DNA from 4 places in the Neobacillus sp. Soil_C_43 genome. Region 3 is predicted to be linked to each of the others. Evidence: a T-box and tRNA genes for the amino acid it is inferred to sense, from the RefSeq annotation. Region 3 holds a T-box; the other regions hold tRNA genes.
The links. The T-box of region 3 lies ahead of argS (arginine--tRNA ligase). A T-box ahead of a tRNA ligase gene usually reads a tRNA of that ligase, here a tRNA-Arg.

Region 1 (7,385 bases), on a different contig from region 3:
TGCTTCCCCGACTGCCTTCCCATCTTCAAGCTTTTTCTTAATATCCGGGTTGGTTTTCCGTCGTTCAGCCATTGTGATAGCATCTCCAATTCCATGAAGAACCATGCTTGCTGATTTAATCAAATGCAATACATCATGAATATCAGGTTCTTTAATGAGGGATTCATAAATTTCTGAACTGACCTGATCGGGAACATAGAATACACGATGTTTAGAATCGGTATTTTTTGCCATATTCGAGCAAATGGTGTTCGCCTGGTTATGGACATCTTCACCAACTCCGCCTCGAGCAGGGACAAATAGCAATTCCTTCTTAGAAAAATCAGGTGTTAATCTTTCTGCAACAGCAGCCATGGTTGAACCGCCAGTAACAGCGATGATATTTTTCCCGCTTAGAAGCTTTTTCATGCAAATCGCACTTGCTTTGCCAAGCTCTCCTTTGACCATCGGTGACTCATCACTATCGCCAGGGACGATAATGACCTTCTTGATGCCAAGCCGGTGCTTTAATTCCAATTCCATTACATCAATACCCTTTAACTCACGCATCAAACCTTCTAAGTCTTCTAGTAAATTTTTCCCTTCAGAAGTTAAACTCATTCCCACATTGTTTGTAAAAATAAGATTTTGCTCTTTCAGGAATTCAACTTCACCACGAAGGACTCGTTCGGTTAATTCTAAGCTAACGGCTAAACTTCTTCTACCTACTGGCTGCATAAAACCTATGTATCGTAGGATAGAATAACGTTTCTGCAGGACTTGAAGAAGATCGGGTACTAATTTTTTTTGGATATCGATAAATGACTGCATGATGTTCATGCTCCTTTTATTCTATGTAGTTGGTCATTAAATGTCCACCATAGACATATTGTGTCCCACCTACTCTAAAAAAAATCACCCCTACTACGTTTTTCATTGTAACAGGAGTGAAAACCTATTTCAACTTATAAAATCGCCTTTTTTTCATGTAAACGATTTCTTATGTCAAATTTGTTAACGAAGCCATATCCTGCCTCTACTCCGTCAATGAGAACCACTGGAATCATCAGTCCATAACGTTCCGTTAATTCATCACTTGTTTCAATATCAATTTCTTCGAGGTGAAAATTCCATTCCTCTTTTAATTCAAGGAGAGTGTCCTTCGCTTTATCACATAATGGACAGCTTTTTCTTGTATATAGTGTAATCGTAGTTTGTGACATTAGTCGATTCCTTTCCATCTTGTGGTTCTAGCCTTATAAAAATACCAATGTTTAAAGCTGAAATCCACTATATTACTTAAACCTTTTTCTTTTTGAGGAAGATTGAATCCCTAATTGTTCGCGATACTTAGCAATGGTCCGTCTGGATACCACGATTCCATTGTTCTCCTTTAAAAGACCAACAATATCTTGGTCAGAAAGTGGCTTTTCTTTATTCTCTTGTTCTATTAAATTACTAATCTCATTCTTCACCTGTGTTGATGAAGTACTTTCATCATCTGCAACAGTTTGTATGGTACTAGTAAAGAAGGATTTTAAGGGAAAGGTCCCTAACGGGGTTTGGATATATTTTTCCCTTACTGCCCGACTAACGGTCGATTCATGAATATCAAGCTCGGTGGCAATTTCCTTCATTGTCATCGGTTCTAAATATTTCATCCCTTTAAGTAGGCATACGGTTTGTTTTTCAACGATTTTCGCGATGACTCTTGTTAGTGTCTCTCTCCGTTGTTCAATGGCCTTTAAAATCCACTGATAATCCTGAACCTTATCTTGGAGAAATTTGCTGACCTGCTGATCCTGATCTTTAAATTTTTTGAAATACGATTCATTAAAGCTAATCCTCGGCAGAGAGTCATCAAACATACGCACCTCAAGTCCGTCTGTCGTTCGTTCCACAATGGCATCTGGAATAATATATGATGATGTTTCTTCTCTTAGAAAAGCCCCTGGTTTTGGATTAAGGAGCTGAACCTGATCGAATAGATCTTGAATCTCCTTTAGTGATACCTGAAGCTCCTTAGAAATTTGTCTCCATTTCTTTTCAGCGAAAGGGACAAAATGGTTTGTAATGATGGTTTGGGCCAGTTCGTTATTTGGATTTTGATAATATAGTTGCATCAACAGACACTCTTGCAGGTTTCTTGCACCAATTCCTGCCGGTTCCAATGTTTGAATGACAGCGAGACATTCTTCAACTAGTTCCTCTTCTACAAGTAAGCTTTCTGCAATTTCATTTAGCTCACCTGTAAAGTAACCGTTTTCATCCAAATGTAGAATGAGGTGTCGTATTACTTTTAGTTGATCTGTTGAAAGGGTGGTTATTTTTAATTGAGAGAGTAAGTGTTCTTCAAGAGAAAATGGTTTTTCGGCAATTTGCTCAATCCAATTCTTTTCCTCTTTTTGATGTTTCCGTCGATTGCGATCAATCAGGGGATTCATTGGCTTGACCGTGCCGCTTTCGAGTTGCATCAAGGGATTTTCAAGGACCTTATCTTCTAAAAAGGTAGTTAGCTCCTGAGCCGAATACTGTAGTAAGGCAATTGCCTGGGATAATTCCTGTGTCATTGCCAACTTTAACGTTTGCTGCTGCCATAAACCCGCTTTCAAGTTCATTCCGATCCCCCCATGGTACCTATTTTACACGATAGGGGGGTGTTCGGGTAATGTAAATTTTAGAATAGCGTAAGCGGTGTAATTAGCCAATAAAAATGAAAGCCCCTCTCTCTTGAGAAGGGCTTTCATTTTTTAAAACATAACTGACCAGGTTTTGGGACCAACAATCCCGTCCGCTGCTAAACCGTTTCTTTGCTGAAATGCTTTTACCGCTTCTTCGGTTTTTCGTCCAAAGATTCCGTCAGTAACTACCCCTACTTTCGCTTGAACAAGCTTTACATTTTTTGAATCACTGGAACCTCTTTTTATAAGGTGACCAGGATAAGCATGCTTATTTACCTTGCCTACTTCTTCTAGTTTAATTTTTGTTTTTGGACCCACAATCCCATCTACTGCTAATCCATGACGGGATTGAAAGGATTTCACTGCTCGGAGTGTTTCTTCTCCAAAATCACCGTCAGCCCCGAATCTCGGAAGCTTCTCATCAGCTTTAAGAAGGTACTCTTGTAGGATTCTTACATCAGAGCCTTTATCGCCTAATCTTAATATATTGGGGTGTGAGGTCTGTCCATTCATAGGAACGGATGCAACTAGGGTTGGATGAATTGAATTATAATTCATAACCCGTCTAATAAACTCGCCTTTGTCAATTGATGTTCCAGGACAAGTTTTACTTGCATGCTCTCGGTGAAACATTATTTTAGCCCCGCATTGAGTAACAAGAAAATGTTGTAGCTTTAACATAGAATTAAGCTGTGCTCCTTCCAACTTGTCATGACCTACGTCAAAGTTACCTAACATTTCTGTCATAAATGCCCCTGTATTGTAACCAACAATACCTGCCGGCGTTTGGTTAAAATCTCTCCCGGTGACAAATAATCCATCTGGCATGAGGGTGACATGTTGTCCTATGTCATTCCATCCACGAGTGTCGACATGATAATTCCTCATCGCTCGTTGTAATTCAAGATGGTTCTTTCCGTTGAAGTCACTATGATCAGGTTCCCAAGTATGGTGTACCTGAGAATAATTGTACTTCTTCCCTACTAACCTTTGAATTAACTGGTCAACAGTTATAATCTCAAATGCCATTGTTTATCCTCTCCTTTAATAAAAACTTATGCCAGGCAACGTGGATTCGTGTGGGCTTTGCCTCTTTCTATGAATCCTCATTGTCTTGGCGTGTCTTTATAATCAACAATGGCACTTACAATAGTTAGTGGTATCATTCATGGTATTTTTGAAAAAAGGTAAAAAAAATACTATTACGTTTTATAAACGTAATAGTACCAAGAACTTAATGACGCCCTCGGCAGGAATCGAACCCACATCTCAAGAACCGGAATCTTACGTGCTATCCGTTGCACCACGAGGGCAGATATGTTAGCGACTTACATATTATATGCCATTACTATGCAATTTGCAAGTAGGGATTGGGTTTAAAAATATGTGAAGTGGGTATGATGAATTAGGGAAAGCTGTCGAACAAATTTAAGTCAAACCGTTTGACCTTTATTGACCATCCAGTGTATGATAACAATACATAATATTTTTACCTTTCTATTCAAAAGGAGGAAGAAACATGAATTTAATCCCTACAGTAATTGAACAAACAAACCGTGGCGAAAGAGCATATGACATTTACTCTCGCCTACTAAAAGACCGGATTATTATGCTTGGAAGCGCAATCGATGATCATGTAGCTAACAGCATTGTTGCCCAATTATTATTCCTTGAAGCTGAAAATCCTGAAAAGGATATTACTCTTTATATCAACAGCCCAGGCGGAAGCATCACATCTGGAATGGCTATTTATGACACAATGCAATATATTAAAGCAGATGTTTCAACAGTATGTATCGGAATGGCTGCCTCTATGGGTGCATTCCTTCTTGCTGCAGGTGCGAAAGGCAAACGTTTTGCCCTTCCAAATGCTGAAGTCATGATTCACCAGCCACTTGGTGGTGCTCAAGGTCAGGCTACTGAAATTGAAATCGCAGCGAAGCGTATCCTTTTCCTTCGTGAAAAATTAAATGGCATTTTAGCAGATCGTACTGGTCAACCTCTTGAAGTGATTCAAAAAGATACAGACCGCGATAACTTCATGACTGCTGAAAGAGCAAAAGAATACGGTCTAATCGACAGCATCATTTCTCGTAAGCCAACTGATTCTGCAGAAAAGAAATAATAACTTAAGCAATCGGCGAACGCCGGTTGCTTTTTATTTATAGGCTGTGTTAAAGAACATTATTGATTTTATACCCTGTTGATTGGAGCGGAAGGCACGAAGACTCCTGTGGGAGTATGGTTCAGGGGAGACCCCGCAGGCGCAAGCGCCGAGGAGGCTCGCCGAAACACCCACGGAAAGCGAAGTGCCTGGAGCGGAAGTCAACAGGCAAGTTTAACAAAGCCTACAACTAAAAAAAGGGTTCAGACTCAGATAACCAGAGTCGAACCCTTTTTAATTTATTGTTCTTTTTGGATAAAATCAGTTAAAGAGTGGATCGCATTTTCTTCATCATCGCCATCTGCAATAATATTTATCACAACACCTGAGCCAACAGCAAGGCTCATTAATCCCATAATACTCTTGGCGTTAACCTTCTTACCATCTTTCTCTAAAAAAATATCTGCTGAAAAACGGTTTGCTTCTTGCACAAAAAGTGCTGCTGGTCGTGCTTGAAGACCAGTCTTCAATTTAACTTCTACTTCTTTTGCCAACATCGCGCATTTCCTCCTCGTGTCCATTCTCTATATTCATAAAACAATTTCAACCAGTTACTAATCCCTTGAAGCAATTTCTCCCATCCGTAGCTTTTCGGCAATTTCATCAATCTTTCTTAGGCGATGATTAATGCCTGATTTACTGATGGTCCCACCAGACACCATTTCTCCTAATTCCTTCAAAGTTACATCCGTATATTGCATACGGAGCTCCGCAATTTCCCTTAGTTTATCGGGTAGAATTTGAAGACCGACTGTTTGATTAATGAAGCGGATATTCTCCACCTGCCTGATCGAGGCACCAATCGTTTTATTCAGATTGGCAGTTTCACAGTTAACAAGGCGATTGACCGAATTCCGCATATCTCTTACGATTCTTACATCTTCAAAGCGCAGCAAGGCGTTATGAGCACCAATAATATTTAAAAACTCGGTAATTTTCTCCGCCTCTTTTAAATACGTAATATAGCCTTTTTTACGCTCAAGCGTTTTGCTGTTAAGACCAAATATATTCATCAATTCACATAAAGAGTCGTTGTGCTCTTTATAAAGTGAAAAAATTTCCAAATGATAAGAAGATGTTTCTGGGTTATTGACCGATCCACCTGCCAGAAATGCTCCGCGTAAATAAGAACGCTTACAACACTTCTTCTTTATGAGGTCCGGTGAAATATCATGTATAATGGTAAATCCTTCCCCGAGTATTTTGGTATCTTCGAGAATTTCCCTCGCCTGTTCTGACAGGCGCACAATATACACATTGTTCTTTTTTAGCCTCATTTTCTTTCGAACAAGCAGCTCCACCTGTACTTGGTAGCTCTTTTTTAATAAAGTATAAATCCTTCTAGCAATTGCAGCATTTTCGGTTTGAATATCAACAACTAACTTCCTATTTGAAAAGGAAAGGGAACCGTTCATGCGGATCAATGCTGATAGCTCAGATTGAATGCAGCATGTTTTCACTTCCAGGTTAGTTAATTCTTTTTTCGTCTCCGAAGCGAAAGACATCCCCTCACCCCCTAAAACCTCATAATGATCTTGTTTCTTAATAATAGTCTATATTAAACGTGACTGTTGATTTCCACTCCAGGCACTTCGCTTTCCGTGGGCGTTTCGGCGAGCCTCCTCGGCGCTAGCGCCTGCGGGGTCTCCCCTGAACCGTACTCCCACAGGAGTCTTCGTGCCTTCCGCTCCAATCAACTGGGTATAAAAAAATAACACTGTTCTTAAACATATCCTACTTTTAAAACCTACAAGTATTTACGCTTCAAAACGCTTTTTGGTTTCATCTAATAACAAATTATATAAAATTTTTGCTACCTTTTTTGGATCATGTCTTAAAGCACCATTCTCCTGGTAAGCAATATCGGCATGCACCACTTCAAGACCCAACTCATAAAGCCTAGGCAAATCATATTCCACAGGGTTCGCCAATTCTTCATTGTAACGAAGCTGAATATCCTTTGGCACTTCTTCATTGTTAACTAAAATGGTATTCATAAACGCACAGCTCATATGGTCATAAATCGCCTTTACATGATCGCTCGCTGTATAATCGTGTGTTTCCCCTGCTTGTGTCATTAGATTACATATATACACCTTTTTAGCATGGGAACGACATACTTCATCCCCTAAACGCGGGACTAACAAATTAGGTAGAATACTGGTATACAGGCTTCCAGGACCAATAATAATTAAGTCCGCCTGACGAATCGCTTGGATCGTCTCAGGTAATGGGCGGATATTTTTTTTAGATGTTAAAAAGACTCTCTTAATTTTCTTGCCGGAATAAGGGATCTTTGATTCGCCCGAAACAATCGCACCGTCCTCCATCTCAGCGTGCAAAACCACGCTTTGGTTGGCCGCAGGCAGCACCTTCCCACGAACGTTTAGAATCTTACTCATCTCCTGAATGGCGTGAACAAAATTTCCGGTAATCGAAGTCATCGCAGCCAAGATTAAATTTCCTAATGAATGGCCGGAAAGTTCATTTGACGTTTTAAACCGATGTTGAAACATTTCCTCCACAAGCGGTTCTACATCAGATAGTGATGCTAGCACATT
Region 2 (7,385 bases), on a different contig from region 3:
TGCCCGTTATGCAGGGGAACCGAAGAATGATCAGAACAATACCGAAAAAGTGTTAGCTGAATTGAAAAATGTCCCTGATGAAACCAGGACAGCCAGATTTTACTGTGCATTGGCTGTTGCCGTACCAGGTCAAAAAACGATGATGGTGTCAGGCACCTGTGAAGGTCGTATACTTAATGAACCTAGAGGGGTAAATGGGTTTGGATATGACCCGGTGTTTTATGTGCCGGAGAAAGGTCTTGCTATGGCCGAGTTATCTGCTGATGTGAAAAATAAAATCAGCCATCGTGCAAATGCGTTGAAAAAGCTCGATGTATTGCTAGATTCTATATTAGAAAGCCCTGAACAGTCATGAGCAAGGTTTTAATTGTCAGTGATAGTCACGGGTTAACTAAAGAGCTCGAAATCATTAGAGAAAGGCATTTAAGCGACGTAGATGTTATGATTCACTGCGGAGATTCACAGTTAATGCCTGATGACCGGGCGATATCCGGCTATGTAACTGTGATGGGAAATTGTGATTTTGGTGGTGGCTTTCCGTTAGAGACGGTCTTAGAGACTGCTGGACATAAATTTTTTGTTACACATGGGCATCGATACTCTGTCAAAACTTCATTGATGAGTTTAAAATACAAGGCACAAGAAGTGGATGCGGACATCGTCTGTTTTGGTCATTCCCATGTATTAGGTGCAGAAGAAATTGGTGGAACATTATTTTTAAATCCTGGAAGCATACGCCTCCCTCGTGAGCGGTTGGAAAAAACCTATGTGATCCTGGATTTGAAGGATGAGAAAGTGAAAATGTCCGTTTACGAGGTCAATGGTCAGGAATTAACAAATTTAGCTTGTGAATTCAATCTACGAAGATAAGGGGGAACCTTTCCCCCATTTATTTTATTGAAAAGCTCTTTTTTTAAACTTTGTTGCTCTTTGTACATTTTGGTTCCTGATTCTAAAGCACTTTCGGACTGAGTTGGCGGAAAACAGGGAAACACTGTTAGAAGGCAGGGCAACTTTGGACAGAGTTGGCAGAAAACAGGTGAACATTGTCAGAAGGCAGGGCAACTTTGGACAGAGTTGGCAGAAAACAGGTGAACATTGTCAGAAGGCAGAGCAACTTTGGACAGAGTTGGCAGAAAACAGGTGAACATTGTCAGAAAGCAGAGCAACTTTGGACAGAGTTGGCAGAAAACAGGGAAACATTGTCAGAAGGCAGAGCAACTTTGGACAGAGTTGGGGGAAAACAGGGAAACACTGTCAGAAGGCAGGGCAACTTTGGACAGAGTTGGCAGAAAACAGGTGAACATTGTCAGAAGGCAGAGCAACTTTGGACAGAGTTGGCGGAAAACAGGGAAACACTGTCAGAAGGCAGAGCAACTTTGGACAGAGTTGGCAGAAAACAGGGAAACACTGTCAGAAGGCAGAGCAACTTTGGACAGAGTTGGCGGAAAACAGGGAAACATTGTCAGAAGGCAGAGCAACTTTGGACAGAGTTGGCGGAAAACAGGGAAACACTGTCAGAAGGCAGAGCAACTTTGGACAGAGTTGGTGGAAAACAGGGAAACATTGTCAGAAGGCAGTGCAACTTTGGATAGAGTTGGCAGAAAACAGGTGAACATTGTCAGAAGGCAGAGCAACTTTGGACAGAGTTGGTAAAAACAGCGAAACCTTGTTAATAGATGTGCGACTTCAATGGAAAACAAAAGTATAAAATAACAACAATCCTTGCGAAAATAGCTTATTGTAAAAATAAAAAGAAGTGTGTTGACTTTTGGATAGTAGGATAATATAATAAATCTTGTCTTAAAGAACAATTAATATGTCCCAGTAGCTCAGCCGGATAGAGCATACGCCTTCTAAGCGTACGGTCGGGAGTTCGAATCTCTCCTGGGACGCCATTTTCTTGTAAGATGTAAAACTACATACCAATCATATAACTCACCAGCACTGGTGAGTTTTTTTTGTTTAGTAATTATGCTACACTAATGTCCAACAATAATCTGAAGGACGGTATACTATGAAAAAACGGGAACAAGCCAAAAGAAAAGATAATATCATTTACTTTCCCGGACTAGAAAAAAGGTTAACAGATAAAGGGTTGGAAAGCCTTGAAAAGAAAAAATTTAAAGAAGCCATAACTCTTTTAGAAGAAGCTAAAGAACTTGACCCGGATAACGATAATATATTAATTGGGCTAGTGCTCGCTTATTTTGAAGCAGGCTCTTTCAAGAACGCCAATGTACTTGCGAAGGAGATGCTGCTTAAGGGAATTGGTGACTATTTTCAGTTAGTTGATTTGTATTTGACTGTGTTGATTCAGTTGCATGAATACCATGAGATTGTCTCTACTATTGAGGCTCTCTTTGAAGAAAAGGAAATTCCGCCAGAAAAACATGATCACTTCTTAACCATCCTTCAATTCAGCCGAAGGATGGCGGAAAATCGTCAGGCACCAGAAGAGAAAAACGTGTCCGAGGAAGCCAATGCAAAAGAGCTTAATCTATTAAAAATCAATAACTTAAACGAGCAGCTACTTCTTATTTCAGGCTTAGCGGAAAAAAACATTCGCCCCTATATAAATGAAATTGCTGATTATTTAAAAGTAGAAACTGGGCATCCGTTTCTTAAAACAATGCTATTAACTCTTTTAAAAGAGCAAGAAATTGATAGAGAATTTGTGATAAAGAAATTTACGAGTGAACAAAGCTTCCACCCAGTCAACCTACCTGAAGTAAGGGTTCATCCGAAAATGAAAAGGGTAAAGGAACTACTAGAAGCCCAGTTAGAGAGCAATGATCCTATACTATTTGAACACACCATCGGGATGGTAGAACGAACCTTTTTTATCACTTATCCATTTGATTTCCAACCGGAAAAACCAGATGCTTGGGCGGCAGCCTTTCATTTAGTAGCTGAAAATTATTTGGGGATGGATGGAAAAGTCGAGAGGCTATCAAGTGATTATCAAATTCCAATAGAAGAAATTGAGCAGGCGAGGGTTCAAATAGAGGAAATTGAGAAAATTTCTTATCCTAATATATAGGCTTCGCTGTTGAAAGAAAACAATCCTGTGTTATAATGTAGGGGTTGCATTGTGTAAAAAACTATATTTTACATTTAAAAATGGAAGATTGGCTTGATGGACAAGACAATTTCCGACTCAATTCGTTACGAATGATATGAGAATAGATTTGTTGGAGGGAAAAAGGTATGACAGTAAAATGGGAAAAATTAGAAGGAAACCAAGGTGTCCTTACAGTTGAAGTAAGTGCTGAAGAGGTAACAAAAGGTCTAGACGCAGCATTCCAAAAGGTTGTTAAAACAGTAAGCGTTCCAGGCTTCCGTAAAGGTAAAATGCCTCGTGGAATGTTTGAAAAGCGCTTTGGCGTAGAAGCACTATATCAAGATGCATTAGATTTCATTCTTCCAGAAGCATATGGAAAGGCAATCGATGAAACTGGAATCGAGCCAGTTGATCGTCCTGAAATCGATATCGAGCAAATGGAAAAAGGCAAAGAGCTTATCTTCAAGGCAACTGTTACAGTAAAGCCTGAAGTGAAATTAGGCGAATACAAAGGCCTTGAAGTTGAAGAATTAGATGCTAACGTAACGGATGAAGACGTTGCAAACGAATTAAAAACTCTTCAAGAACGTCAAGCTGAGTTAGTTGTTAAAGAAGAAGGAACTGCTGAAAACGGTGATACAGTTGTTATCGATTTCGAAGGATTTGTTGATGGCGAAGCTTTCGAAGGTGGAAAAGCTGAAAACCACTCATTAGAATTAGGTACTGGATCTTTCATCCCTGGCTTTGAAGAGCAATTAGTTGGAGTAAAAGCTGGTGAATCTAAAGATGTAGAAGTAACATTCCCTGAAGAATACCATGCTGCTGAGCTTGCTGGTAAGCCTGCAGTATTCAAAGTGACTGTTCACGAAATTAAAGGAAAAGAACTTCCTGCTTTAGATGACGAGTTTGCTAAAGATGTAGATGATGAAGTTGAAACATTAGATGCTCTTAAAGAAAAAATCAACACTCGTTTAGTAGATAGCAAAAAGCATGAAGCAGAGCACCACCTACGTGATACTGTAGTTGAAAAAGCTGCTGAAAATGCTGAAGTTGAAATTCCAGAAGTTATGGTTACAAATGAAGTAAACCGCATGCTTCAAGAGTTTGAACAACGTTTACAAATGCAAGGTATGAACCTTGAGCTTTACTTCCAATTCTCTGGTCAAGACGAAAATGCATTACGTGAGCAAATGAAGGAAGAAGCACAATCCCGCGTAAAAGTGAACTTAACTTTAGAAGCGATTGCTAAAGCTGAAAACCTTGAAGTAACTGACGAAGATGTAGAAGCTGAACTAGAAAAAATGGCTGGTATGTACAACATGACAGTTGATATGATTAAACAAGCTCTTGGCGGTTCTGAAGGTATTAAAACTGACCTTAAACTTAAAAAAGCTGTTGATTTTCTTGTTGAAAACAAGAAATAAATTTTAACCATTTAAAAAAACAAGGTGCGATTTTTATCGTGCCTTGTTTTATACATTTTTCTCATTACATATTATAATAAGGACAGGGAAACCTGTTTATTATCCTGTTAAGTTCCTCAGCAGGGAATAATTTTTATCCTTCAATGGGCAGGAAATAGAGTAAACGAAGGCGAATAATTAATTTCCAAACAGTTTTAAGACTTAATTTTAAAAAATATGGTTAAGATTAATGAGTACATAAGTTTTCCATCGACTTACACAAACAAAAAGAGTAAAGAAAAAACATAATTGCATAATGCGTTTTATTTCCAGTCCATTGACTTCATGTGTTACAATGCAAAATACATACCACCTGAATAGTTAGAAAAATATAGACTTTTGTTTGTGTAAATCACTGCTTCAAATAGGGTACTAACAACGTTTTAAGGGGTGAAAGGATTGTTTAAATTTAATGATGAAAAAGGACAGTTAAAGTGTTCCTTCTGTGGAAAAACACAGGATCAAGTTCGTAAATTAGTTGCCGGGCCTGGAGTTTATATATGCGATGAATGTATCGAGCTTTGCACAGAAATCGTGGAAGAAGAACTTGGAACGGAAGAAGAAGTAGAATTTAAAGACGTTCCAAAGCCAAAGGAAATCTGTGAAATTCTTAAGGAATACGTCATTGGCCAGGACCAGGCGAAAAAATCTCTATCAGTAGCGGTTTACAATCACTATAAGCGAATCAATTCGAACAGCAAAATTGATGACGTAGAGCTTTCAAAGAGTAATATTTGTATGATTGGACCAACTGGTAGCGGTAAAACATTATTAGCACAAACATTGGCTCGAATCTTGAATGTGCCATTTGCAATTGCTGATGCTACTTCCTTAACCGAGGCTGGATATGTTGGGGAAGACGTAGAAAATATTTTATTAAAATTGATCCAAGCTGCTGATTATGATGTGGAAAAAGCAGAAAAAGGAATCATCTATATTGATGAAATTGATAAAATCGCTCGTAAATCAGAGAATCCTTCTATTACACGTGATGTTTCTGGTGAGGGTGTGCAACAGGCATTATTAAAAATTCTTGAAGGTACGGTTGCAAGTGTTCCGCCACAAGGTGGAAGAAAGCATCCACATCAGGAGTTTATCCAAATTGATACTACAAATATTTTATTTATCTGCGGTGGAGCATTTGACGGAATCGAGCCAATTATTAAACGCCGTTTAGGCCAAAAGGTAATTGGATTTGGATCAGATGTGAAGCAGGTAGATGTTTCTCAAAAAGAGCTTCTTTCAAAAGTATTGCCTGAAGACTTACTTCGTTTTGGATTAATTCCAGAATTCATCGGTCGTCTTCCAGTGATTGCTAGCCTTGAGCAATTAGATGAAACAGCATTGATTGAAATTTTAACAAAACCAAAAAATGCGCTTGTTAAACAATATCAAAAAATGCTTGAAATCGATGATGTAGAGCTGCAATTTGAAGATGGCGCATTAGAGGAAATCGCGAAGAAAGCAATTGAACGAAAAACGGGTGCCCGTGGTCTTCGTTCAATAATCGAAGGAATCATGCTTGATGTCATGTTTGATCTTCCTTCACGCGAAGATATAACTAAATGTATTATTACGAAGGAAACTGTCTTAGAAAACAGTGTTCCGAAATTAGTGTTAGAAGATGGAACGGTTGTTGCAGAAGAAAAATCCGCATAAACTTTAAAAGACCTGGCTCTCTGCCAGGTCTTTTTCTATTACAAGGGATATTAAATTCTACTTCGAGAATTGTCCAGATCCAGCGCCTAGCCCCTCGGGTCAAATAACCTTCTGCAATAAAAGTCAAAGAGCGACTTTTCTTGCAGAAGAACATTTGCCTGTCGGGGCTGAACAAGGCGCTTCCGCTTTTCTTTTTTTTTGTGGTTTATTCCTCCTTCCAGCAGGAAATACTTATTAATATATTGTGAGTATGTAGTAGGAGGGAAATGTATGAGTTGGACGGGGATTGCCTTATTTATACAGCTATTTTTCGGAATCATTATTGGGCTGTATTTTTGGAATTTGTTGAGGAATCAGCGTACGCAAAAAGTGTCCATTGACCGGGAATCCCGTAAAGAAATGGAGCAGCTTCGTAAAATGAGATCCATTTCATTGACTGAACCATTAGCTGAAAAAGTTCGCCCTACAAGCTTTAAGGATATTGTAGGCCAAGAAGATGGGATTAAATCATTAAAGGCGGCCCTTTGTGGACCAAATCCGCAGCATGTAATTATTTATGGACCACCGGGAGTTGGTAAAACAGCAGCTGCCCGCCTCGTTCTAGAAGAGGCCAAAAAGAATCAAAAGTCACCATTTAAAGCATCCTCTGTGTTTATTGAATTAGACGCCACAACAGCACGGTTTGACGAAAGAGGAATTGCAGACCCTTTAATTGGTTCTGTTCATGATCCTATTTATCAAGGTGCAGGGGCAATGGGACAGGCAGGTATACCGCAGCCAAAACAAGGTGCTGTGACAAATGCACATGGTGGAGTACTCTTTATTGATGAGATTGGCGAATTACATCCAATCCAAATGAATAAACTTCTAAAAGTATTAGAGGATCGAAAGGTCTTTCTGGAAAGTGCCTATTATCATGAGGAAAATACGCAAATACCAACGCATATTCATGATATTTTTAAAAATGGACTTCCTGCCGATTTTCGCTTAATTGGTGCGACTACTAGGACTCCGAGTGAAATTCCTCCGGCGATCCGTTCCCGCTGTATGGAGGTTTTCTTCCGCGATTTAAATCAGGAGGAAATTGTGGAAGTAGCGAAGAAAGCGGCTGAAAAAGTAAATCTAGAAATTTTTGAAACAGGTGTGAATACCTTATCTACATATGCGAGAAATGGCCGTGAAACGGTCAATATGATCCA
Region 3 (7,385 bases):
ATAGATAATTTGTCGATAAGATAAGATGAGTGCAGCTAAAAGAAACAAGACGCCCACCGCAATAGGAATCGAGTACCAATAAGCGATCACGCTAATGGTTGCCAGTACAATTAATATCTGTTCAGTCCCGTATGCTACAGACGAAAGAGCATCTGAGGACAAAATAGCTAAAGCCTTAAATACATTTAATTTTTGTTCACCTAATGCCGTTGACTTTAACGGCCGGCCAATTAACAGCCTCTTAAAAGAAGAGAGCACGTGATTCACCCACCACATTCAAAGTAGAATTACCGATTGATTTTATCACAAGATAACAGCGAAGTTGAAGTGTTTTCTTTTTGACAAAAGGAACTATTCCAATCAACCATCATCCCTTTTCTAGTTTAGAGTACCCGTTTTTAGCGCCATTAACCCGTTTTGGCCATTCTCCGCATAAGAAAAGCATGAAGAAATTAATCTTCATGCTTAGCGTACGATTACGTAAATCCTATTGGGGGATGAGGCAGCCTTCAATCTCTAACAACATTTTTTTAATAGGCGTATTCGTCCCTGCATACCCTACCAGACTTCCGCTTTTTCCAATCACACGATGACAGGGAATAAAAATGGGCAGCTGGTTCGCTCGATTGGCTTGTCCAACCGCTCTAACTGCTTTCGGATTTCCAATCATTTCTGCTACTTCTGCATAGCTCTTTACTTCACCATAAGGTATAGATTGAAGTGCCTGCCAAACCTGCCTTCGAAAATCTGTCCCCTCTATGGATAGCGGCAGGTCAAAATCCTTCCTTTTTCCGTTGAAGTATTCGTCCAACTGACGAATCGCTTCGCTACATAGTGCCTGGTCTTCAACCATGTCCGGATGATCGTTCAAAAACTTTTCCCAATCCTCCTCAAATAGTTCCACTCGCTTAATCCCATCCGTATCTGCAATCACTCTTATTTTTCCAAATGGAGACGGATACTCGGCATAACCTAATGTCATGGTGTTCACTGCCTCTCTTATTACGTTACTCTCATTATATCAGAAATGCGCAAGCGCCTTGGTCAGCTCCGATCAAGAATACTAGTCGATGGGTTAGCGGAAAGCTAACAGAGACCTAGTGGCACTTAAGCGTACAAAAGTTCTTAGGCCTTAGTAGCAGGCAACCTTGCCCTTGGGCATTAAAAAGTTCCCCCTATTTACCGGTCGTGCTCTTTTTCTCTTGCCTCGGGCATTAGAAACTTCTTCTATTTACCAGTCGTGCTCTTTTTCCCTTGCCACGGGCATTAGAAACTTCCCCTATTTACCGGTCGCGCTCTTTTTCTCTTGCCACGGGCATTAGAAATCTCCCCTATTTACCGGCGGGCTTCTTTCCATTGAATCGGGACATAAAATACCACACATCAAGGACTTTGGCTGTATCAAATCTTAAACATTCTTATCACTTAAAGAAAGCTCGCCAATTGGCGAGCCCCCAAATTATTCCTTATTTACTTTACCTCGACAGCTTTAATTAGACGCTTCATTGCTTGCATCTGGCCCAAGTGAAGGGTTTCATGAAAAATAGCAAAATTGGTTAGCTCGCCAAAAGTTTCTTGACCAAGGAATGGCGTTTTTAGCTTGGCATCAAAACTTTCTACTGGAATTTCTTTGATTCTACCCAGTTGTTCTTTTAACTGCTCTACCAACACCTGTACGGACGGAACTTCTCCCTGCCAATCAGCCGGTTTCGTCCCCTTTCCAAATAACTCCAAATAGGCAGCTGGTAAGTTGGTTGATTTCTTCGGAAAGCCAAACATAAATTGTTCTGCCACTGTTAATACATGACCAATATGCCAGTGTAGGGTGTTGTTAAAGCCCTCTGGCTGGATATCCAGAATACTCTCTTCCAGCGCTTCTACATTCTTAACAAATTGTCCCCTTGCAACCTCATAGCTTTTAAATAACAATTCACTCATTCCATTGCCCTCCCTTTTTTTCATAGCTCTATTTTATAATGTTATTAGGAAAATCGCTAAATAAAGCTCTTACATTTCCTCAGGCGCTTCTATTCCTAATAAGCGTAGGCCCTCTTTTAGAACAACTGTTACCGCAAAGACTAGGGCTAAACGAGACTGTTTAGTTGGATTCTCTTCTAAAATTTTTACTTCTGCATAATACTTGTTAAAGGCTTGGGCAAGGTCAACACTATATTTCGCTACTTGTGATGGATCAAAATTCTCACAGGCCCTTTTAATCGCTGGTGCAAATTCCATTAGCAGGCTTGTCACCTTCCATTCCTTCTCCCAGGAATAATCATATGCCAGAGAATCCGTTTTAGAATAGCCGTTTCCTTTTCTTAGTATGGAGCACGCTCGAGCATACGTATATTGTAGATAAGGTCCTGTCTCCCCTTCAAATCGAAGCATTTCCTCGAGCGAAAACTCTATATCATTCATTCGGTTATTCTTTAGGTCATGAAAGATAACAGCTCCAACTCCAACTTGTTTGGCTACCTCATCTTTGTTCCCGAGGTTTGGATTTTTCTCCTCAATATTATGTCTTGCCATTGCAATCGATTCATTTAGGACTTCCTCTAGCAAAACAACCTTCCCTTTACGAGTGGACATCTTCTTGCCGTCTTTCAGCATCATCCCAAATGGAACATGGACCATTTTCCCTGCCCATTCATAACCCATTTTACCTAACACAGCTATCAACTGTTTAAAATGAAGACTTTGTTCATGTCCTACGACATAAAGAGATTGGACAAAGTTGTAGTTTTCTTTACGATAGAGAGCCGCTGCTAAGTCCCGCGTTGCATAAAGTGTTGCCCCATCGGATTTTTTAATTAAGCACGGTGGCAGTTGCTCCTCCGTTAGTTCAACCACCTGAGCTTGATCAGATTCCACTAATAACTGTTTCTCCTCTAGGAGCTTTACAATGCGATCCATTTTATCATTATAAAAAGCTTCTCCCGCAAACGAATCGAACTGGACGTTCATCAACTCATATATCCTTGAGAACTCCTTTAAAGACTCGTCTCGGAACCATTGCCAAAGCATTAATGCCTCTTCGTCTCCGTCTTCAAGCCGCTTAAACCAGCTGCGTCCCTGGTCTTCCAATGCGGGATTTTTTTCTGCTTCCGCATGGAACTGAATATACAGTTGAAGCAGCTCTTTAATAGGGTTCTGTTTGACCTTTTCGGCATCTCCCCACAGCTGATAAGCGGTAATTAATTTTCCGAATTGTGTACCCCAGTCCCCCAGATGGTTGATCTTAATCGGTTGATACCCGCATTTTTCAACAATATGAGCGAGAGCATTGCCGATTACCGTTGAACGTAAATGCCCCATTGAAAACGGCTTAGCGATATTGGGTGATGACATATCAATCGTGATTGTGCCCCCGTCGCCGAAATTCTGTGAAGCAAAATTTTCTTCTTGAGCGAGGACTTCCTTCACTAGTTTTTCAGAAACAAGCTTTTTATTTAAAAAGATATTTAAGTAGGCACCCACTACTTCTACGTTTTCAAAGGTGGCAGATTGTATTTTTCCACTTAAGTCCTGTGCAATGGCATTAGGCGCCTTTCTTTTTAGCTTGGCTAGTGTGAAGCATGGGAAGGCAAGATCGCCATGGGATGTGTTTTTAGGTTTTTCAATCATGAGTTCTAGTTCGGTTAATGAAATTTCTTTATCGAGCAGTTCGTGAAGAATGGACGCAAGCTCTTTTTTAAAATTCATTCTGAAGACCTCCTAATTTATCTTTTGCTCTGTAAACTGGTCTGTTGATTTCCGCTCCAGGCGCGAGCGGTTCGTGGGTGTTTCGGCGAGCCTCCTCGGCGCTTGCGCCTGCGGGGTCTCCCCTGAACCATACTCCCACAGGAGTCTTCGCGCCTTCCGCTCCAATCAACAGGGTATAGAATCAACAATGCTCTTTAAAACAACTTATCGTTAAATAACAAAAAACCCCCGTCTCTATAAAAGAGACGAGAGTTGAATTTCCCGCGGTACCACTCTAATTGTTCGTAATGAACCAGCTTTCCCTTGGTAACGGAGAATTCTCCGGCGAACCCTACTCCATTCGGGTCCACATCTCAAAAGTGCGCTTCGTTATCTATTCCGTATCAGGCTTCCACCATCCCTGATTCGCTGCAACATCCTAGGTAACTACTCTCTTTTTCATTGACTTTTCCGACTTTATTATCAGTTATTATACTGGAAGGAAAAGGATTTATCCACTCATTACTGATTATTTTTTTTAATAAGGAAATTCTATACCTAAAGGAGGGATTTACTTGGCTAGAAGAAGAAATAAAATACTTGTTCCTGAGGCACGGAGCGGCTTAGATGCCCTTAAGGCAAAAGTCGTTCAATCACAAAGCCCGGAGGAGGCGAAGTTTGAAGCGGCCGAAGAGATGGGCGTTCCTTTACAAAGAGGCTACAACGGCAAGCTCACCTCTGAACAGGCAGGAAAAGTAGGCGGAAGGCTTGGCGGCAGCATGGTCCGCGAACTTGTAAAAATGGCACAGGAAAACCTAACGAAAAAACAGTAAATGTGTCTAAGGGGGTCAGACCCCATTTTTGGTCTGACCTCCCTATTTTTGAAAAAAAGTTTGACAATTCTGTGACAATTGATAGAATATTCTTAACAAGGAGTTGATAATGATGCGTGAAATACATTTAAAAAGCATTTTTACTTTTAAGAGAACCGCTATTTTCGGGAGTATGTTAGGCATTATTCTTATATTGTTCGGACAATTTGTAAACGGTTCCAATAGTGCTTATCTTTTAACTGCGCTTGGATTTGGTATCCTCTTAGGCTCTGTAGTCAATTACCTGTTTGGAACCTTTTTAAGTTTAATGGAAGAATACATTGCCAACAGCAAAGTGGCACCTAGTAAGATAAAGTGATAAGAAAAGCGGAAGCACCTTGATCAGCGCCCCGACAGGCAAATGTTCTTCTGCAAAAAAAGTCACTCTTTGACTTTTATTGCAGAAGGTTATTTGACCTGAGGGGCAAGGCGCTGGAGCTGGACAATTCTCGAAGTCATTTAATACTTTCTTTTAATCAAAAAAGACTTGTGCAGGTTGGATGCACAAGTCTTTTTTTCTATATGGTTAGTCCTTTTAAAAAGAATACCTTAATCACTTCCGCTATTTGCTCGGAGCTTAGCGGTTCATGATGTCGCTCCCAATCGGAAACAAGAGCGATGTACATTTTTAACAGAAGGAAGCTCGTTAACTCGATGTTTGTTGAAGGTATAGATCCTTTTGCAATGGCAACCTCAATTTTCTCCTTTAAGTAGGTGATAATCTCATTTTCCACATGCTGTAGCATCTCGGAAACCGCGATCGTTCCCATTTCCGCTTCTTCTTGAACGAGCTTAATCATCAGCTGATGCTGTGAACGGAATTCCAATAAGCGATAGAGGGCTCGATGAACTTTTTCTGTAAACGGCAAATCCGGTTGAATGACGGCCTCTGCTTCTGCTATCATTTCTTTTACTAGCGTGGAAATGATTTCTTCAAATAATTCCTCTTTATTTTTAAAAAAGGTATAGATGGTCCCTTTCCCCACATTGGCGAGCTTCGCGACCTGGTCCATGGTTGTCGCTTTGTAGCCAAATAATGAAAAAGACTTTGTTGCAGCCTCTACAATCATCTTTCTTCTATCGGGTGCCATTCAGGCTTCCCTCCTTTTTGACTATTTTAGTTCTACGGTCATATAGATAGTTTCACTATAGCACAGCTCCATAGTGGTTTCAAACCTCTGGGAATTTGTTTGGAAAAATGACAAAAAACATGACCAATCCAAATGCCGGTCATGTTTCATTGATTATTATGCCAGGTTTCGAGCCATCCCTCTTTTTAATTCTACAAAAATTTCAGCGAACACTGGATCCCATTGCGTACCTTTGCCCTCCTGAATAATCGTTAGCGCTTTGTCGACCGGCATCCCACTGCGGTAAGGACGATTGGAGGTCATCGCATCAAAGGCATCTGCAACCGCAATAATTCTTCCAAATAGAGGAACATTTTCACCACTGAGGCCCTCAGGATAGCCTTTTCCATCATATCGCTCATGATGGTACAGCACACCTTCTACTACTGGTTGAAGGTCAGAAAATCCCTGAACCTGTTTAATAATATTTCTGCCTATTTCGGGATGTCTTTTAATTGCCGCGTATTCCTCATCCGTTAATTTCCCATCCTTTAAGAGGATTCGGTCCGCAACTCCAATTTTTCCAATATCGTGTAAAAGTGCCGAGGTTTTTAAAAGCATTAGCTCTTCCTCATCTAATCCTGCTTTCTCCCCTATCTCTATTGAATAAGCAGCAACTCGGGTAGAATGACCAAATGTATATTGGTCCCTCGCATCTAATGCAGCTGTCATACTCTCTAAAAAACTCGCAAACATGGCCTTGTTTTTTTCATCGCGAGTCTGGATCGCATCAACCATATGGTTGAATCCGTTTACTAGCCCTGCGAACTCATCTGAGTACAAGGCATCGGTTTTCACCAAGGACCCTTCCTGGACCTCTCGCATGGATTTCCTGAGCTGGACGATTGGCTGATGAACATCTAGAAACAGCAGCTTGGCTCCATAGTAGGCAAAGATGAGACCCAGCACAATAATAACTGCTGCCCAACTCCAGAAGCTTTGGCTTGAGTTTTCCGCAATACCCAGTTTTACTTGGGTAGCTAACCCAAATAAAAGAATCGGAAACACTGAAATGTAGAGGAAACTAAACTGAAACTTGCGCTTGATTGAGAGAACCATTTTCCCTTTTAGCGTTTGCTTTTCTCCAAATTGGTTGATGGCTATTTGCTCCACTTTTTTTAATAAGGGGTGAACGGCCTTAATGGCCAGGAAGAATTCAATAATTCCGTGCATCCCTGCAACAAGCGTAGCCCCGGCCATAGCTAGCAAAATATAATAATAATGAAGGTGTAATAACTGCAGTTTAATGGCAAGAATTGTTAGAACCATGGCAGGAATGGATAGGCCTAATAAGTGTGGCCCCATAATTCGCTTAAATGTCACTAACGGAAACTCATGCAAATAATCAAACACACGTTGCAAACCTGCAAATTCGTGTATTTCTTTCGTGAATACATCAGAAATAGGCTTTATGTCCTTAGAAAATCGAAGGAATTCTAGTATCATCATAATGATAAAAGAAGTTCCTAAGATCCCTAACATATACAAATATTCAGTTCTGGTAAGTGTTAATGTGAAAAAGATAAAGACGCCGCCAACGACTCCAACCGCTAGCGATGACCCAATTAAATAGTTTTTTAACAATTGCTGTCGAAATCGTCTATATTCATTCATACATTATGGGCCTGCTTTCAGCAAAACTAGATTTGTACCAATTATTATAAACGAATCCCATATCGTTTGTATCTACAACTATCTTAAA
Region 4 (7,385 bases), on a different contig from region 3:
CATTAAGCTGATTCCTAACCCACTTACAACACACTGTTTCATCGCTTCCATACTATTAAACTCCAAATGATTATGTGAACTAATTCCTTTTCTAATTAAATACCCTTCGAAGAATTTCCTTAATGCACAGCTTTTCGGACTGAAAATAAAACATTCTTTAGTCGCTTCCTCAATGGCTTTTATGGAATGATTTTTTTCCCCAACAAAGACTAAGGACTCTTCAGACCAGACCTTGGTGATTAAATTTGGATCATTTACTTTAGGCTCTAAAGTAATAGCAATATCTATCTCACCGGAATAGAGTCGCTCCCTAAGTGGAAGACAATCATCATTAATAAGTGAAAACGTAACCTCAGGATATAACTTTTTATACTGTGAGAGAACTGTGCCTAACTTGTATACGGTGATCGTTTCGGCTGCACCAATGCGGATTTCACCCTTCAATGTTCTATCATTGGTGGAAATATGTTGAATCTTCGAATAGACCTCTAATAATTCTACAGTATAATGATACAATTCCTCGCCAACCATCGTAAGTTGTATGTGTTTCCCCAGCCGGTCAAATAACGGAAGGCCAATCTCATCCTCCAACTGCTGAATATGAGATGTAATGGAGGCTTGAGAGTACTGAAGTGTTTGTGCGGCCTTTGTAAAGCTATTCAAATCAACAACTGCTTTAAACGTTTGTAATTGACGAATCTCCATGTATGATCCTACCATTCTATTTTATTATCAGAAATTCTAAACTTAAAGTTTAGTTATTTCAGTTTTACTAATGGTAAATTATAACATACAATTCACTTAAGGAGATGATAGATATGAAAAAAATATGTTTACTCTTACCAAATGGATTTGAAGCTGTTGAGGCAAGCGTGTTTACAGATGTGTTTGGCTGGAATAAAGACTTAAGCGATGGGACAACTGAACTCGTGACAGTGGGGACAAGAGCGGAATTGAAATGTACCTGGAATTTAACCGTTAAACCAGAAAGGTTGTTATCGGAGGTTTCTGCTCATGAGTTTGATGCATTAGCCCTACCTGGTGGTTTTGAACAAGCAGGCTTTTATGAGGATGCTTTTCGCTCCGATGTGCTAGAATTTATCCGCGCGTTCGATAAAGAGGGAAAAATCATTGCAGCGATCTGTGTCGGTTCATTAGTGGTTGGAAAAAGCGGTGTTTTACAAGGGCGAAATGCTACGACCTATAATCGGAGTAATAGGAAGCGGCAAGTACAATTAGCAGAAATGGGAGTGAATGTGATTCCGGATCAAAGTATCGTCATCGATAAAAATATTATTACATCGTTCAACCCGGCCACTTCATTCGATGTAGCATTTACCATGCTTGAACTTTTGACGTCAACGGAAAATGCAAACAATGTAAAAAGGCTCATGGGATTTTGTGAATAGATTCATATAAAAATGTGGAGGGGTTATTATGAAAATATCAGCAAACACTGCTTTACTTTTAATCGATGTGCAAAATTATTTTGATGATCCGAAACATGGAAGAAGAAACAATCCAAACGCAGAAGAAAATATGGCCTTATTGTTAAACAAGTGGAGAGAATCAAATCGACCTGTCATTCATGTTCAACACATAAGTAATCCTACTTTGGCACACCATCCTGGGCGAGATATTAAAGAAATCGTTGCACCTCACCCAGAGGAACCTGTCATCGTTAAAAACGTAAACAGTGCCTTTATCGGTACCAACTTGGAAACATACCTAAAAGCATCTGAAATTGAAACACTTGTTATCGTAGGATTAACAACCGATCATTGTGTCTCTACTACAACACGTATGGCAAAAAATCTCGGCTTTACTCCATTCATTGTCTCTGATGCTACCGCTACTTTCGAAAGAGTGAGTTTTGACGGAAAGCTGTACAGTGCTGAAGAAATCCACAACTTGGCTCTCGTCAGCTTGCACGAGGAATTTGCCACAGTTATTGATACGAAAAGTGTCCAAGAATTACTAGATTAATAAAAGATGGTCACGTGTAAATTTGCTCGTGACTTTTTTGGTTTTGGGACATAGGCTGCCTTCATAAAATTTACTGGAGGTGTCTGAAATGAAAAAAAACATAAGAGAACTTGAATGTCTTGTTTGTAATGGAGTGCATTTTCGTAAAGGTTTTTTTGTTGCGGAATATCAAAAATTTGATGAGGATACTAGATGGAATGTTAAATCTGAAGCGAAAATACAATTTTATTTAGAATCTGAAGAGGATAATCCATTAAATAGAATTCCAGAGCCATCAAAAATATTTTCCTATATTTGTGAAGACTGTGGTTTTATCATGAACTTCACCAAAGAAAAGCAGGTGGAAAGTAAAAAGGGAGAGCGGATGAAAAAACAAAGGCAAAAAATGTATGATTGGACTAAATTTAAATAATAGTTAATTCTGAAAGTTCTTACTATGATAATACTGTATATTATTCAAAGACTTTGATATACTTTTATTCAAATAAATAAGAGTATGAGGTAAAAACTACCGTGTCAAAATCTAAAATCCAATTCTGGTTAATTCAAATTTTGCTTATTTTATCGATTATTTTCGTTTCAACCAAGATCTCATTTATGTTTAATCCTATCGGGGTGTTTTTCTCGACGGTGTTCTTTCCCATTCTGATAACTGGGTTTCTTTTTTTTCTATTGAATCCGGTTGTGAATTTTCTGGAACGCAAAAAACTCCCTAGGGTAGCAGCCATATTGGTCATATATGTTGTATTTGGCTGTATTCTTGCATTAGTAATAGGTAGCCTAGTTCCAGCTGTTTCCAAACAGGCAACACAGCTTGCTAATGATCTGCCTGACTTTGCTCATAAGATTACTGATTTTGTTAATGATGTAGTCAAGTCTTCAGAGGTTAAAAACTTTAGAGAGCAGCAGAGTGAAATGATTGATACAGTGCAACAACGTTTAATGGAGTATGCTAATTCACTGCCAAATACACTGACGAACGTAATTATGGGCATTTTTGGCATCGTCACGAATATTGCGATTATCCTTGTCACTGTTCCATTTTTATTATTTTACATGTTTAAGGATGGACAAAAATTTCCGGAAGCCGTATCAAAGTTTATTCCAGCTGGATACCGGGATGATGCTTTAAAAATACTAAAAGAAACTGGAGAGACACTGTCAGCATACATCCAGGGGCAGGTAGTGGTCGCCTTGGCTGTCGGTACTTTAGCCTTTATCGGGTATTTAATCATCGACTTACGCTATGCATTAATTATGGCACTGATTGTAGCTTTCACCAATATTATCCCATATGTAGGACCAATCATTGGTGGTGCGCCAGCCGTACTAGTCGCTTTCTTTGATTCACCAACAAAGGCTTTATTTGTAATCATCGTTATCCTGGTGGCCCAGCAAATAGAAGGGAATTTCCTGTCTCCGATGATTTTAGGTAAATCATTGGATACACACCCGGCTACTATTATCATTATTCTTTTGGCAGCAGGCAATCTTGCTGGGGTACTTGGAATGGTGTTGGCTGTTCCAACCTATGCTGTTTGTAAAGTCATTATCTTGAACTTAGTCAGATTTTTAAGAGCGAGGAAAGCAGCGACTTTTACAGGTGAAGGACCCTTTGTTTAAAACTCAGATTATATTTCCAAAAGAAAAAAGCCTTGAATTTTCAAGGCTTTTTTACGTTCCAAAGAGGCAGAAAGTACAAGACGTATATTAAAAGAAATGATTGGAAATTCTCCTTATTCTTATAGTTTTCTAATAGTGAACTTTATTTCGTATTAACAAAAAAGTCTTTGACAATCCATATTCACATTTGGTATTTTATAAGAGAACAAAAATTCATATAACAAAACATCAAAAAGACATTTTACAACTCATGTTATATAATAGGGGGTTTGCAAATGGAAACGGAAATGATTTATGAATTTCGCCGTCCTAAGAATATAATTCCTGGGAAAAAGTATCCCGCATTGTTTGTTATGCATGGCATAGGAAGCAATGAACAAAATATGCTTTCACTTGTTAATGGACTGGAGGATTCCTTCTTTATTTTTAGTGTAAGGGGACATTTGACACAAGGTCCGGGATTTGCCTATTTTACAATCCAGGGCTATGGAAAACCACATCGAGAAGATTTCGATGAAGGAATCAAAAAGCTCGCTAAATTTATTGATTATGCATCAATAAATTATGAATTAGACCCAGAGCAATTATACTTGTTGGGCTTCAGCCAAGGAGCCATAGTTTCCATGACATTAGCTCTCACCCTTGGAATCAAGATTAAGGGTGTAGTAGCGCTAAGTGGTTATATTCCTCAATTTGTAAAGGAAGAATACAGGATAAATCCAGGGAAACATTTATCAGTGTTTATATCACACGGGGAATATGATCAGGTTCTGCCATATGAGTGGGGGAAAGAAAATGTCGATTGTTTTACTGAGCTTGGGGTTCCTGTGAACTTTAAATCTTATCCAGAAGGGCACACTGTATCCGAAAAAAATCTTCAGGATTTTCAAGCTTGGATTATAAATGATTTACGAAGATAAGTCATCCGGAGTTTAGATATGGAAATTCAATGAAAAAAACGGGGAATGAGAACATGGATTTACATGTCATTGCTAAAGAAATTTACAGTCATCAAAAAAGTGCTGTAGAAATGAGTAAAATAACAACTGGGTATCCCAATATAACAATTGAGGATGCTTATAAAATTCAAGAAATTAACACGGAAAAAGAATTACAAAATGGTGATCAATTTGTTGGCTGGAAAATGGGGCTAACAAGTTTCGCGAAGCAACAATCGGTAGGAGTCAATCAACCTATTTACGGAAGATTGCTTAAGTCAATGGAGATGTCCAATCAGGAACTTTCTTTGGACGGTTTGATTCATCCGCGGGTGGAACCAGAATTTGCGTTCTTAATGAATAAAAAACTAAAAGGAAATAATGTTACTGAGCAAGAGGTTTGGCAAGCTACTGAAGGTATAATGCCAGCATTAGAGATCATTGACAGCCGTTATAAGAATTTTTCATTTAACCTTATTGATGTGGTTGCAGATAATGCATCCAGTACAAAATTTTTTCTTTCGGAACAAATATATGTACCAAATAAGTTTCAATGGGAAAAAGCACAGGTTCGAATGAAGTTGAATGGTAAAGTAGTTCAAGAAGGAAAAGGTTCAGCTGTTATGGGAAATCCTGTTCGTTCGGTGGTTGAATTGGTCAAAATGTTAGACTCCTCTGGGCTTTGTATTGAACCTGGGATGATTGTACTAACCGGTGGAATTACCGAAGCCATTCATGTTTTTAGTGGAGATTCCATTGAGGTTGAATTTGATGAATTGGGTAAAATGGATTTGACCGTCATTTCATAATCGGGAGGTTTGGAAATGCCAATTGTACAGGTACACTTGCTTGAGGGGAGATCGAAAGAAGTAAAACAGCAATTGATTTCAGAGATTACAGCAGCAGTTAGCCGGGTGTTAGGTAATTCACCTGAAACAATCAGAGTATTATTACATGACGTGCCAAGTGAAAATTGGGGTGTAGCCGGCTCGCCAATCAGTAATAACAAGATAATGTAAGGACCATTTTTTATAAAGGGTTGAAGCAAAAAAACGCTGATTCTCCGCTATACATCAACCGACATAAATGTACGGTTAAATAGCGTCAGAATCAGCGTTTTCTGGCTTTTGTACGTCCCAAAGAGGATTCGAACCTCCGACCTACAGTTTAGGAAACTGTTGCTCTATCCTGCTGAGCTATTGGGACAAGGTAAGTAAAAATAAAAATGTTAGCTACTCACAAATAGTAACTGTCGTCCTGATCTCAGAAAGATTAATCAAGAAGTGGCTCGATCAGTACGCTGATGAAGAATCAAGAAGCGTATTCGATCGTGCTCTATCCTACTGAGCTATTGGGACTTATAACATATTAAGTGTAAGAACTCTTAATAGCAACGTAATTTATTATACTCATTTAATCAAAAAAGGTCAATACATACGTTAGTGAATGGAGAGGTCTCTGTCCACTTCTGGTTGTTTGACAGCCTTTTCGCGGAAAATAACCCAAACGATTAAACTTAGCGATATCAACAAACCCTCTAACGATAAGATATACCAAGGGTATGGTCCAAGCACATCTAGCAAGCTAGCACTCTCTGGTTTATGGCTTAGGAACATATAATTCCCGCCAACGATCTTATTAATAAACATAATAATAGGTAGCAACACATTTAGGAACACAAACAGTTTTACCACTGACCAGATCGTCGGGCGATACCTTAGTACCCAGGTGAAATATAAAGGCACCCAAATAATCATTAAATGCGTATAAAAGAAATGAAAGAAACGAAAATGTGGAAAGTCATAATTTAATAATGGTGTAAGTAATGCCTGTGACGCCCCTAGTAAGGCAGTAAATAGTAAAATTTCATAGATTATTTTTAACCGTGTAAGCAGTAATACGATGGTTAACATCAAGCTGATGCTACACAACTCAAGAGGTATGGCATGACTGACATCCCAGCTACCATTTATAATCATCCAAAAATGATAAGTGGCTTCCATTATTATTAATGTGATAGCCAAAACAATTTCAGTCTGCCGCAATTTCTTATTATTAAGAGAATCTCTAAAAAGAAACATACATACTGAACCAATGATTAAAATAGCTAGTACGATAAAATGACTAGTCGAAAACATTTCAAAGTCATAGTTTTTATTGCTGCGGCCAAACCATTCCATCATCCCACCGTCCCTTATTCAGATTTTATCATGGTTGGATTTCGGAAATCGTCGAAAAACAGGACATGGTAAATTAAATTTATGGAAATTGGTACTACTATCTATTAATTTGGCAAATATTCAACGAGTGCCTGACACTCCCGGTATGTGATATAATAATATGTCGAAAGAAATCGAAATGAATTTAACCGTGGAGGTCATTATGGCTGCTTATACGCCGATGATACAGCAATATTTAACCGTTAAGGCAGATTATCAAGATGCCTTTTTATTTTTTCGCTTAGGCGATTTTTACGAAATGTTTTTTGAGGATGCCATTAAGGCATCACAGGAATTAGAGATTACATTAACGAGTCGCGATGGCGGCAGTGAAGATCGAATCCCAATGTGTGGTGTCCCATACCATGCGGCTCCCAACTATATTGAACAGCTTATTTCAAAAGGCTATAAAGTAGCAATATGTGAGCAAATGGAAGACGCAAAACTAACCAAAGGGATGGTCCGACGTGAAGTCGTTCAGTTAATTACCCCAGGTACTGTAATGGATGGCAAGGGGTTGAATGATAAAGAAAATAACTATATTGCCTCTATTACTGCATTTGACGATCAAACCTACGGCTTTGCTTATAACGACATCTCAACTGGTGAAAGCCGAGTG

Region 1: it encodes a tRNA-Arg, which carries the amino acid that the T-box ahead of argS (arginine--tRNA ligase) is inferred to sense. The anticodon was not compared.
Region 2: it encodes a tRNA-Arg, which carries the amino acid that the T-box ahead of argS (arginine--tRNA ligase) is inferred to sense. The anticodon was not compared.
Region 4: it encodes a tRNA-Arg, which carries the amino acid that the T-box ahead of argS (arginine--tRNA ligase) is inferred to sense. The anticodon was not compared.

Annotation. Positions count from the first base shown of each region.
Region 1 covers NZ_JBDGJV010000008.1:142,234-149,618, reverse strand. The annotation lists gene AC3A54_RS12775 (sugar-binding transcriptional regulator) at 1-810, opposite strand, end outside; gene AC3A54_RS12770 (glutaredoxin family protein) at 945-1,202, opposite strand; gene rpoN (RNA polymerase factor sigma-54) at 1,275-2,597, opposite strand; gene AC3A54_RS12760 (peptidoglycan recognition protein family protein) at 2,730-3,689, opposite strand; tRNA gene AC3A54_RS12755 (tRNA-Arg) at 3,902-3,973, opposite strand; gene clpP (ATP-dependent Clp endopeptidase proteolytic subunit ClpP) at 4,180-4,785, shown strand; gene AC3A54_RS12745 (HPr family phosphocarrier protein) at 5,064-5,321, opposite strand; gene whiA (DNA-binding protein WhiA) at 5,379-6,329, opposite strand; gene AC3A54_RS12735 (gluconeogenesis factor YvcK family protein) at 6,582-7,385, opposite strand, start outside.
Region 2 covers NZ_JBDGJV010000001.1:701,349-708,733, reverse strand. The annotation lists gene AC3A54_RS03725 (XTP/dITP diphosphatase) at 1-355, shown strand, start outside; gene AC3A54_RS03720 (metallophosphoesterase family protein) at 352-870, shown strand; gene AC3A54_RS03715 (hypothetical protein) at 1,120-1,656, shown strand; tRNA gene AC3A54_RS03710 (tRNA-Arg) at 1,822-1,898, shown strand; gene AC3A54_RS03705 (tetratricopeptide repeat protein) at 2,018-3,043, shown strand; gene tig (trigger factor) at 3,211-4,488, shown strand; gene clpX (ATP-dependent protease ATP-binding subunit ClpX) at 4,927-6,186, shown strand; gene lonB (ATP-dependent protease LonB) at 6,457-7,385, shown strand, end outside.
Region 3 covers NZ_JBDGJV010000030.1:4,049-11,433, reverse strand. The annotation lists gene AC3A54_RS24655 (APC family permease) at 1-258, opposite strand, end outside; gene AC3A54_RS24650 (methylated-DNA--[protein]-cysteine S-methyltransferase) at 488-982, opposite strand; gene AC3A54_RS24645 (DinB family protein) at 1,471-1,938, opposite strand; gene argS (arginine--tRNA ligase) at 2,008-3,702, opposite strand; T-box leader at 3,941-4,153, opposite strand; gene AC3A54_RS24635 (alpha/beta-type small acid-soluble spore protein) at 4,257-4,514, shown strand; gene AC3A54_RS24630 (hypothetical protein) at 4,624-4,872, shown strand; gene AC3A54_RS24625 (TetR/AcrR family transcriptional regulator) at 5,072-5,644, opposite strand; gene AC3A54_RS24620 (HD domain-containing phosphohydrolase) at 5,801-7,297, opposite strand.
Region 4 covers NZ_JBDGJV010000009.1:145,299-152,683, forward strand. The annotation lists gene AC3A54_RS13755 (LysR family transcriptional regulator) at 1-705, opposite strand, end outside; gene AC3A54_RS13760 (DJ-1/PfpI family protein) at 819-1,409, shown strand; gene AC3A54_RS13765 (cysteine hydrolase family protein) at 1,444-1,986, shown strand; gene AC3A54_RS13770 (hypothetical protein) at 2,075-2,398, shown strand; gene AC3A54_RS13775 (AI-2E family transporter) at 2,500-3,609, shown strand; gene AC3A54_RS13780 (alpha/beta hydrolase) at 3,885-4,529, shown strand; gene AC3A54_RS13785 (2-keto-4-pentenoate hydratase) at 4,583-5,356, shown strand; gene AC3A54_RS13790 (tautomerase family protein) at 5,372-5,566, shown strand; tRNA gene AC3A54_RS13795 (tRNA-Arg) at 5,680-5,753, opposite strand; gene AC3A54_RS13800 (YwaF family protein) at 5,987-6,730, opposite strand; gene mutS (DNA mismatch repair protein MutS) at 6,930-7,385, shown strand, end outside.